One region of the Brevibacillus sp. SKDU10 genome, then DNA from elsewhere that is predicted to be linked to it. Evidence: predicted binding sites of a transcription regulator. Region 1 holds the regulator's gene; the other holds the start of a gene.
The links. Region 1 encodes LexA, which represses DNA repair genes until DNA is damaged. Its sites were predicted from a motif close to CGAACATATGTTCG; they were not measured.
Positions count from the first base shown of each region.

Region 2: the regulator LexA is predicted to act here: its motif matches at 2,372-2,385, upstream of uvrB (excinuclease ABC subunit UvrB).

Region 1 is NZ_LSSO01000090.1:66,562-71,546, reverse strand. Features, by position in the region: gene AYJ08_RS05700 (fluoride efflux transporter FluC) at 43-405, opposite strand; gene crcB (fluoride efflux transporter CrcB) at 392-796, opposite strand; fluoride riboswitch at 857-916, opposite strand; gene AYJ08_RS05690 (DUF896 domain-containing protein) at 975-1,169, opposite strand; gene yneA (cell division suppressor protein YneA) at 1,248-1,625, opposite strand; gene lexA (transcriptional repressor LexA) at 1,786-2,406, shown strand; gene AYJ08_RS05675 (DUF456 domain-containing protein) at 2,793-3,281, opposite strand; gene AYJ08_RS05670 (hypothetical protein) at 3,633-4,046, shown strand; gene AYJ08_RS05665 (GNAT family N-acetyltransferase) at 4,179-4,691, opposite strand; gene AYJ08_RS05660 (aminoacyl-tRNA deacylase) at 4,768-4,985, opposite strand, start outside.
Region 2 is NZ_LSSO01000013.1:11,793-16,777, forward strand. Features, by position in the region: gene uvrA (excinuclease ABC subunit UvrA) at 1-311, opposite strand, end outside; gene uvrB (excinuclease ABC subunit UvrB) at 324-2,300, opposite strand; gene AYJ08_RS01665 (flagellar hook assembly protein FlgD) at 2,475-3,440, shown strand; gene AYJ08_RS01670 (PDZ domain-containing protein) at 3,567-4,850, opposite strand.

The DNA.
Region 1 (4,985 bases):
CTTATCAAAATGAAAAAGCAATTCCAAGGATAATCTTAAAAATCACAAATGTACCCCGAGCAGCATCCCTAGTGCTGCAGATAAAATCCCCACAGAATAACTAATAAGCAAGTATATGAATCCTATCTGGTAACGTTTTGTTGTAACTAATGAATAGCTCTCCCACTTACATGTAGAAAAGGTCGTAAAAGCCCCCATAAAACCTGTGCCTGCCGTTACGATAAAAAATGGAGCTAAGGAAGAGCTTGTTAGTACCCCTAATAAAAAACAACCCAAAATATTAATACAGCAGGTCGCTAAAGGGAACATTCCTTTATAACGCTGATTGATCAGAGAACTGATTCCGTAACGAGCCATGGCCCCAAGACAGCCGCCCAATGCTGCTCCTATACTATTCAACAGCATCAGTATCGCTCCCTCTCTGTGCTAATTGGGTACCTATCCAAGAACCCAGCCATACCATCAATAAACCACCCCATAGACTGGCCAGCACATAGCAAATGGCAAGTCCATATTGATGCTGATGCCAAAGGGTAAGTGTCTCTACACTAAAAGTCGAAAAGGTCGTGAAAGAACCAATAAACCCTGTTCCTACTCCTAAGGTAAACCAAGCAGGCAGTTGATTTCGGGTTAAGAGATATTGATTGAGAACTCCCAATCCGATACAGCCTATCAAGTTAATTACTAGCGTACCTAAAGGAAATGACAGCTCCCACCAGCCCGATGTCCATGCTCCTACTAAATATCGAGATACAGCCCCCATCATTCCTGATAGTCCAACAATTAAAAAAGACATGCATTCTCTCCTTTATCCATTATTTTTCACATATATACAAATAAACTCCTACCAGCAATATTACTGGTAGGAGTCATTAGCCTATTGGCGCTTAGGGCGAACTCCATCGCCTCTTATTTACTTGTAAAAACCTGTTTCACAGCACTATTACTACGGATCATTGGAAAAATCACATAGACTAGTGCTTATGCTTAGGTTCCTCATCCTCTACATAACGGATCGAATCTAAACTAGATTTCAAGGAAGCCTTCATAGCATCAATGTATTTTTGACGAAGAGCTTGTTGCTCCGCTTTTTCTTCTGGAGTTAAGCCAACACCCTTCGATTTCTTGGCTAATTCATTAATACGTTTTATTTCTGCATCAGTAACCAATGGTGATACCTCCTCAACTAACTTCTCTTTATTATAACACAAGACCAAAGGAGAGGAGATATAAATTATGGCTTTCGCTTATCGGTATACTGGAATAGCTAGATTATTTCCTGCATAAATCATGGGGCTATCTAACTGATTTTGTTTCATGATCTCATCCATTAGTTCTCTGGCTGATAGCCCAGATTCCTGTTGATAAGCTTGTGCAATACTCCACAGCGTATCACCTGGCTGAATTGTAATGACTAAAGCTGCCTGCTGTGTATGAGGAGCCGCAATAGCCACTTTCTCTTTTCCAAAAATCATGCTGCCTGCTGCAAAAGATACTATGATCAGCAATAACGTTACGATTGCTTGCCCTCGCGTTATCCCTTTTCTATGATGTACCAATGTGTTCTTACTCGTCATTGTTTTATCTTTATATAGATTCTGACAATTGCTAGATTGTACCATCATTATCATCACCCTCGCAAACGTTTGTTCTCATTTCGATAACATCATCATAATGCGAACAAACATTCCTGTCAAGCGAAAGAATCGAACTAATGTTTGTCGAACGCAAATTCTCATGGTATAATGTAGAAAATATCTGGATCGAGAGAATGAGGTGTTCGAAATGTCCAAACTCTCCAATCGCCAACAAGCGATCATTGATTTTATTCGTAAGGAAGTAAAAGATAAAGGTTATCCCCCGTCTGTTCGAGAAATCGGTGAAGCCGTAGGACTAGCTTCCAGTTCCACTGTTCACGGTCATCTCGCAAGACTTGAAAAGAAAGGCTTAATCCGCCGTGATCCTACTAAGCCACGTGCTATTGAATTATTGGACGAGACTCGTCTACAGGACGATTATGAAAGCTCCATCGTTCGAGTACCAGTGGTTGGTAAGGTAACGGCAGGTCAACCTATTACAGCTATTGAACAGGTGGAAGAATATTTCCCATTGCCAGAAAACATCGTTACGTCTGACAATGTGTTCATGTTGCGCGTTATGGGAGAGAGCATGATCGAAGCAGGCATTTTAGATGGCGATTATGTAATTGTCCGCCAACAAAATGTAGCGAATAACGGAGATATCGTGGTAGCCATGACCGAAGAGGATGAAGCAACTGTAAAACGTTTCTTTAAAGAGAAAACTCACTTCCGTCTACAACCGGAAAACTCACAGCTAGAACCAATCATTTTAGATAATGTGACGATTTTAGGTAAAGTAATTGGCGTTTACCGCCTTTTCCACTAGTGCATTGGATTTTTAACTTCTCACGTGCTTACACGTACAAACTCTTGGTGAAGATCATACTCGCCAAGAGTTTTTTACTACTCAAATTTATTGTTCGTAACGGTTTATTTTATGCTCCACTCTGCCTAGCTCCTTGATACCTTTCGTGTTTCTCCTATTATTGGCTTATATTTAGGTGTAAATTAGCTACATAGCCACTTAAAACAGGTTTCTTTTTTAGCAAGTCTTCAAGCAAGTCTTCAAACAAGCCTTCTCTAATCCTGATGTGTAAACACAAATAAACCGAGATTGCCGTTTTCCCTACAGTAAATGATAGAGAATTTGACAATCTCGGTTTTATGGAATGGATCACACTCAAAATCCAATGTAACGATCCACAATAAGTTTTACCAAGCAACAATAAAGAACCAGATAATCATGATGAGTTGGATAGAGATTTTCATGATGACACTGCTAAAGAAACCTATAAGACTTCCTATCGCTATCTTAAAAGCTCGTTCTGCCGGTTGTTTTTGCATCAGCATTTCAATTAATAATACAAATATAAATGGGAGAATAATCATACCAAATGGCGGAAACGTAAGTACACCAATAATAACACCTAATATTGACCCGATTGCTGATGCTTTTGAGCCACCATATTTTTTAACAAAGTACATATTAGTCAATAGGTCAGCACCAAATAACACCACACTCAAAATTCCCATTCCCCACCAGAAGGAAACCGGCAATCCTGCTCCAGGCTCTGCAATCGCGAATTGATATAGTAAAAAACCGCCCCATAACATGATCGTATCAGGTAACACTGGGAAGAAAATACCAGCAATACTTAGACCAAATAGAAGTATAACGATCAACCATAATAAAACATCCATGTTTAAACCCCCTCTTTGTTGCATCTGACCCGTTTTCTATATGTACGTTTCAGTGCTCTCCTACGTTTCATTTTTACTAGGAGTTTCCTTTTTCTTGTTCGCTAAACGTGTCTTTTCCTACATATACATGGTCCTGCTCTTTTTTATGATCTCGTTTTTAGCAAAGCTTGACCTATTTACCTGTAGCGCTCTTTACCGGCTCCCTTTTTCCACTTCATACAGGCAAAAGGACAGCAAGAAAAAGGTATAAGGACAACAGGTGAAATGTTACATTTAGAGAAATTAATACTATACACTAAATTGTCCCCGCTCCAAGCCTGTATATCCTATTTCGGAAAGGAAGGTTGCAAGATGCACAAAATCGTTTGTTCTTTATTGGCAGTACCAATTGTTTTCTTACTGTCCTCGACTAGCTATGCGGCTTTAGATAAGCATAGCACAACAAAAGTAACTAGTAGTAGTAATGCTTACAGCCAATATTCTATTCCATTTGCACTAACGGTAAAGGAATGGGATAGAGGTTATGGAGAAGCTGGTGTCACAGGCCCTTTTTTCCTCGCGAAAGGTGGCAGCGTAACGGTTACGTTTGATAAGAAAGTAGACTCATTGGGCTGGTATCTACTGAATGCAAATACCTACGGAGCTGAAAAAATCTATCCAAAAGGCTCTACTGTAACCGTCCCACGACATTCACATTGGATTGTTATTCTGCAAAACGCTAGTATAAAACCTGTTACTATTACAGGAAACGTGACGATTCACTAGTCTTTTTATCACGTTATCACGCAACACCTTCACTGATCAGTTATCAGCTCTTACAGCCTCTGCATCCCCTAAAACTTGGTGTAGGAGAATGAGGAGATCTAATAAAATAAGCACCATTTTTCAGGTGCTAGATTATCTCTCGTTCTCCTCATCTGTATGTATGCCGATCGTCGAGAATTTTTGAATAGGACCATTCCAATCCTCGCGCCTGAATTCTTGATAATTATGATTTGTGTATTCCGAAATTAATGTACGCCAAAATTTTTGTGCCGAGATATTTTGTTCGATTTGGGAGATTTCCCATTCTCCCTGAAATTGATGGAATAAGCGAAATGCTACTTTTCTACCGATTCCACGCTTTCGATATTTTCTCATGATAAAAAACTCTGCAATGGAGTAGTATTCTATCTCTTGGCTTCGTATCTTTCGCAGTAACACAAACCCAGCATATTTTTCATCCACTTTGACAAAAAAAGGTATTCGAGCTGATTCTGTCCAATAATGGTCCAGAAACAGATAATCATATAAACCATGCTCATTAACATCTGCATGATCGAATTCACTAAAATCATATTGATATAGCTCGATTAGATGCCTTAAAATCATCTTTTGCTGCAAAGATACCTTCACAAGCTCTATTTTCATTTCTATACTCCTTACTTCATATAGAATGAGCTGTCGTATGCTAAGAAATACCTTAATGATAGCTTTATCGCATCGCTTATTTTCTTACACGCATCAATTTTCCGCTATTTAATCTTACTAAATCTTCTACCTTTATTTTCACTAATGAATGAGGAGAGCCTCCTCCCGTATAAACATACTCTAATTCTGTTATTTTCGGATCAACCAAAAAAATTGCCTCAAATCCAAAAGAAGGGACCCCACCGGCCGGATAACCCGTTCTTGCTAATACTTCCTTTTCATCTGCCAAACGCG
Region 2 (4,985 bases), on a different contig from region 1:
GTCACGGTTCCTACGGTAGAACGTGGATTGCGACTCGTGGTCTTCTGATCAATCGAAATAGCCGGAGAGAGACCATCAATGGAATCTACGTCAGGCTTATCCATTTGTCCAAGAAATTGACGAGCATAGGCGGATAGCGACTCTACATAACGACGCTGTCCTTCCGCATAGATCGTATCAAAAGCAAGAGACGATTTTCCTGAACCGGATAGTCCCGTTAAAACAACAAATTTATCTCGTGGGATGACGACATCTATGTTTTTTAAATTATGAGCGCGTGCACCCTTCACCACGATTCGATCTAATGGCATGTATTTCACTCCCTACAGGTCAGCTTTCAACTCCAATATCAAATCGCGAAGCTCTGCTGCACGCTCGAACATGAGATTGCGTGCGGCTTCCTTCATTTCCTCTTCCATTCGCTCGATGACTACTATGCGATCTTTTTTCGGCATCTTCTTTACATCTAAGTGTGGTAGATAATCAGCTTTCTCCTCTGCCACTTTTGTTGCTTCAATAACTCCGCGAACGGCTTTTTGAATCGTTTGCGGTGTGATGCCGTGCTTTTCATTGTAAGCAAGCTGAATACTACGGCGCCGTTCCGTTTCTTGTATGGCTTTCGACATGGAATCAGTCATTTTGTCAGCGTACATAATTACGCGACCCTCTGCATTCCTCGCAGCACGTCCGATGGTTTGGATTAATGACCGCTCATTGCGCAGGAAGCCTTCTTTATCTGCGTCTAAAATGGCAACTAAAGACACTTCCGGTAAATCCAGCCCTTCCCGCAACAAGTTAATCCCGACCAAAACATCAAATTCGCCCAAACGCAGGGCACGTAAAATCTGCATGCGCTCTATGGTCTTAATATCAGAGTGCAGATAACGTACTTTAATGCCAATCTCCTTCAGGTAGTCGGTTAGGTCTTCTGACATCTTCTTGGTAAGAGTCGTTACTAAAACACGCTCGTCTTTAGCAATGGTTGCCTGAATTTCCCCGATTAAATCATCAATTTGTCCTTTTATTGGACGAACGGTGATAGTTGGATCCACTAAACCTGTTGGACGAATGACCTGCTCTGCCATTTTAGGCGTATGCTCCAGTTCATATACTCCTGGCGTGGCTGAAATATAGACAGCTTGCTTTACTTTCTTTTCAAATTCCTCAAACCTAAGCGGACGGTTATCGCGGGCGGACGGTAAGCGGAAGCCATGCTCCACCAGTACATCCTTGCGGGCTCTATCTCCATTGTACATCCCGCGAATTTGTGGGAGGGTCATGTGAGACTCGTCTATCACCATTAAAAAATCATCCGGAAAATAATCAATCAGCGTGTATGGAGGATGTCCCTCTGGTAACCCAGTCAAATGACGGGAGTAGTTCTCAATTCCTGAGCAAAAGCCCATTTCCAGCATCATCTCTATATCGTATCTCGTACGCTGTTCTAGCCGTTGCGCTTCCAATAACTTGCCTGCTGCCTGCAATTCTAACAGCCTTAGTTCCAGCTCCTGTTCAATATTTTCAACAGCCTTCTTCATTTTTTCTTCACGGGTAACGAAGTGAGACGCAGGAAAAATTGCTACGTGGTCCCTGCTTCCCAGAATCTCCCCGGTTAATACATCAATCTCTGTGATGCGTTCAATCTCATCACCAAAAAACTCTACTCGTATTGCCTGTTCACTGCGCGACGCCGGAAATATTTCCAGTACGTCTCCTCGAACACGAAACGTCCCACGAGTAAAGTTAATATCATTGCGGTCATATTGAATATCAACGAGGCGATGCAAGACCTCATCTCTGCTTTTTTCCATGCCTGTACGCAAGGAAAGCACCATCTCTCGATATTCAATCGGGGAACCCAAACCGTATATGCAAGAAACGGATGCTACAATGATGACATCCCGTCTCTCCAATAACGCGCTGGTTGCTGAGTGGCGCAATTTATCAATCTCATCATTAACGCTTGAATCCTTTTCAATATAAGTATCCGAATGAGGAATGTAGGCTTCCGGTTGATAGTAATCGTAGTAACTAACGAAGTATTCTACCGCGTTATTTGGGAAAAACTCACGAAATTCTGCTGCCAACTGAGCAGCTAAGGTCTTGTTATGCGCCATGACTAGTGTAGGTTTGTTCACCTGAGCTATCATATGAGCAGCAGTAAAGGTTTTACCTGTTCCGGTAGCACCCAGCAGAGTTTGATGGCGTTTACCCGCCTTTATTCCTTCCACTAGCTCTGCAATTGCACTAGGCTGATCACCCGAAGGCGTATACTCCGAAACTAACTCAAAACGATCCACGGTCCCCTCATCCTCCTTTTTATATCCTATCCTTCATTATAGCACAATTATTTAAAATTTAAGCAAAAACTCGAACGTTTGTTTGTCTATTCGATATAAGTGATTTTACCGATAATATAGAAAGATAGCAAGTCTATCTGTCTGATAATTTTTACCCATTTGGGAGGAAAATGAATGCCGACCAACAGCATACAAAAATCGCTGGGAGCAGCGAGAGCAGCAGCCAAAGCGACAGCACAAAGCACAACGCCGAAAACAAAGTCTTCCGTACAAGCAGAATATAGCTATGCTAATACAAAAGAATTTTCAACGGGCTTGGATAGCGAATCTTTTATGAAGCTAATGATTGCCCAGATAAAGAATCAAGACCCGATGTCACCGATGGATAACTCTCAATTTATGATGCAAACCGCTATGATGACCATGGTGGAAAAAGTGACGAATATCGAGCTTCTTATGAAGGAGTCAAATAGCAGTCTGTTAAACGTAAAAGAGTACGAGGAAATCATCGGTAAAAAAGCTACCTATGAAGTGGCTCGTAAGGATGACTCTGGTCAAATTTATGTAACAACAGCTTCTGGTACCGTTGACGGAGTAAAAATGGTTGATGGTAGAATCTGGTTTATCGTAGGTAAAGATATTATCTCCCAACAGCAAATCCATGGCTTAGAATCTCTTACATCTCAAACTGGCGTGGACCAAACATTAAAATATGCCAATATGATTGGTTATAAAGTAACGTATACAGAGGAAGGAAAAGACGCGGACGGCAAACCAACCTCAACTGAGTCAACTGGTATCATTCAAGCAGTCAGCATGAAAAACGGTTTGGTTGAATTTGTTCTAGCTGACGGTAAAAAGATTAAATCTACAGATATCGTTGGACTTGAGGTAGTAAAGCCTGAAGAAGAGGAAGAAGTTCCTACTAAGCCGGACGGTTCTGAAGGCCCCGACGAAAACGGCGGCACTGATGGTTCTGAAGGCACTGGTGAAAGCGGCGGCACTGATGGTTCTGAGGGTACTGGCGAAAGCGGAAATCCCGACTCTCAAAAGCCTGATGAATCAGGAAACACTGGAGATTCCCAAACGCCCGGTGACAAGGAAAAGTCTGAGGGTAACACGGATAAGCCCTCTGCATAAATGGCAAGAAGAGGAGTCCAAAACCGTTCTTCTCAACCGAAAAAGATGACCTCATACAAGCTTGAGGTCATCTTTTTGTTGTTTCAATGCTTTTTCCGCGGCACGGGTAACGTAGGGTTTTCCCTGCTACATGCCCAACTCGTGCTCGCCTTTCGGTTTATGCTTCCTTACTCCAAGGAAACCAATTTCTTGCATGGACACAAAATGCGTTGTCCGTTCGTCTGGTACCACAATAATACCCAGCTGATGATGCTGTCCCGCATAGATCGCACTCTGCGTAAATTTTATTTCATGATCCAGTGTCAAAACTTCCATTTTACAGAAAGCTGGATTGGCTTGTAACGCCGGATATAAATCTTCCTTTACCGAGATCGGGTGTCCATTTACCTTAACGATTACCTCGCCGATCCTAATCCCCATTACGTCCGCTGGCGTCCCTGGGAGAACAGCCATCACTTTCAGACCCTTACCAGTAGGAACGTAGTAGGGAGGCAATTTCTCCTCTTGGCGTGAGCTTAGCCAGCCCAACCATTCGTGCCCAAAAAAGGCAAAGAGGGCAGCTACATAAACAAGAGAAGGGACAATAACTGCTACATAGCTTATTCCAAGCAAAATGAATGAATAGAGAAATAAATGCTTGGATAAAGAGTTCGCTTTTTCCTGTGGTGTTTTGGTTTTAGTAATAGCAGAAAAACCAGTAATTGCTGGTAAAAGCAACATCCCAAGTGTAGCCATCGACCAATCCGGAGAAAACAACGGCCATCCCTGAAATAGTGCAGGTACCTGCAATGCCCCTTCTGTAACAGGGGTTAGTACAATGACAGGTGTTAGCCAAAAGGAATGGAGCTGGTAAGCACCTACGACTCTTCCGCGTTTTCCTTCTACAAATAATGGAGATGCATGTCTGCCTCCATGACTTCTAATAAACCATGCTTCTACAATATGTAATAGAGCGACTAAAGCTAGCAGCGGTGCTGGATTAGCATGAGCAAACCACCCCCATACTTTAGCGGCACCAGATACCTCTTCGGCTATGGGAAATAGTTTGGCAAGCCCGTGTAAGCCGGTAAAAATAGCCGTTCCATAGGCCAAGCATAGAAAACGAAATCTTACAAAGGCAAGTAATAAAGCAATCGCCCAAGCAATCCACATGTCAGATATCTGAATAAAGATGCCTAGTAACCCAGCTGCAAGGCTAACGAACAAACCGCCCACTATCCCCAGACCAACAGAACGCAGTGTTTGTGCTAATGGCGAATGGATTCTTACGGAAAACAGTTGACGCTCCCATAGCATTTGTTTGCGATAATGCAGGTAAATCAATATGAGAAACGCATATAGGAGCGGATTTAACAGAAAATGTACCAATGCGTACAAATAGTTGCTTATCAGGTTCCAGAGCACACTCAATTTTCTCTCCCCCTCTAAAAATATAAAAGAGCTTGGCAGCTGCCAAACCTCTAGTGCCGGCAAAACTTATTGCACTTTTACTATCAATCGAAACCATTTATCTTTATACAAAAAAGAACCACGACCGTTTTGTTC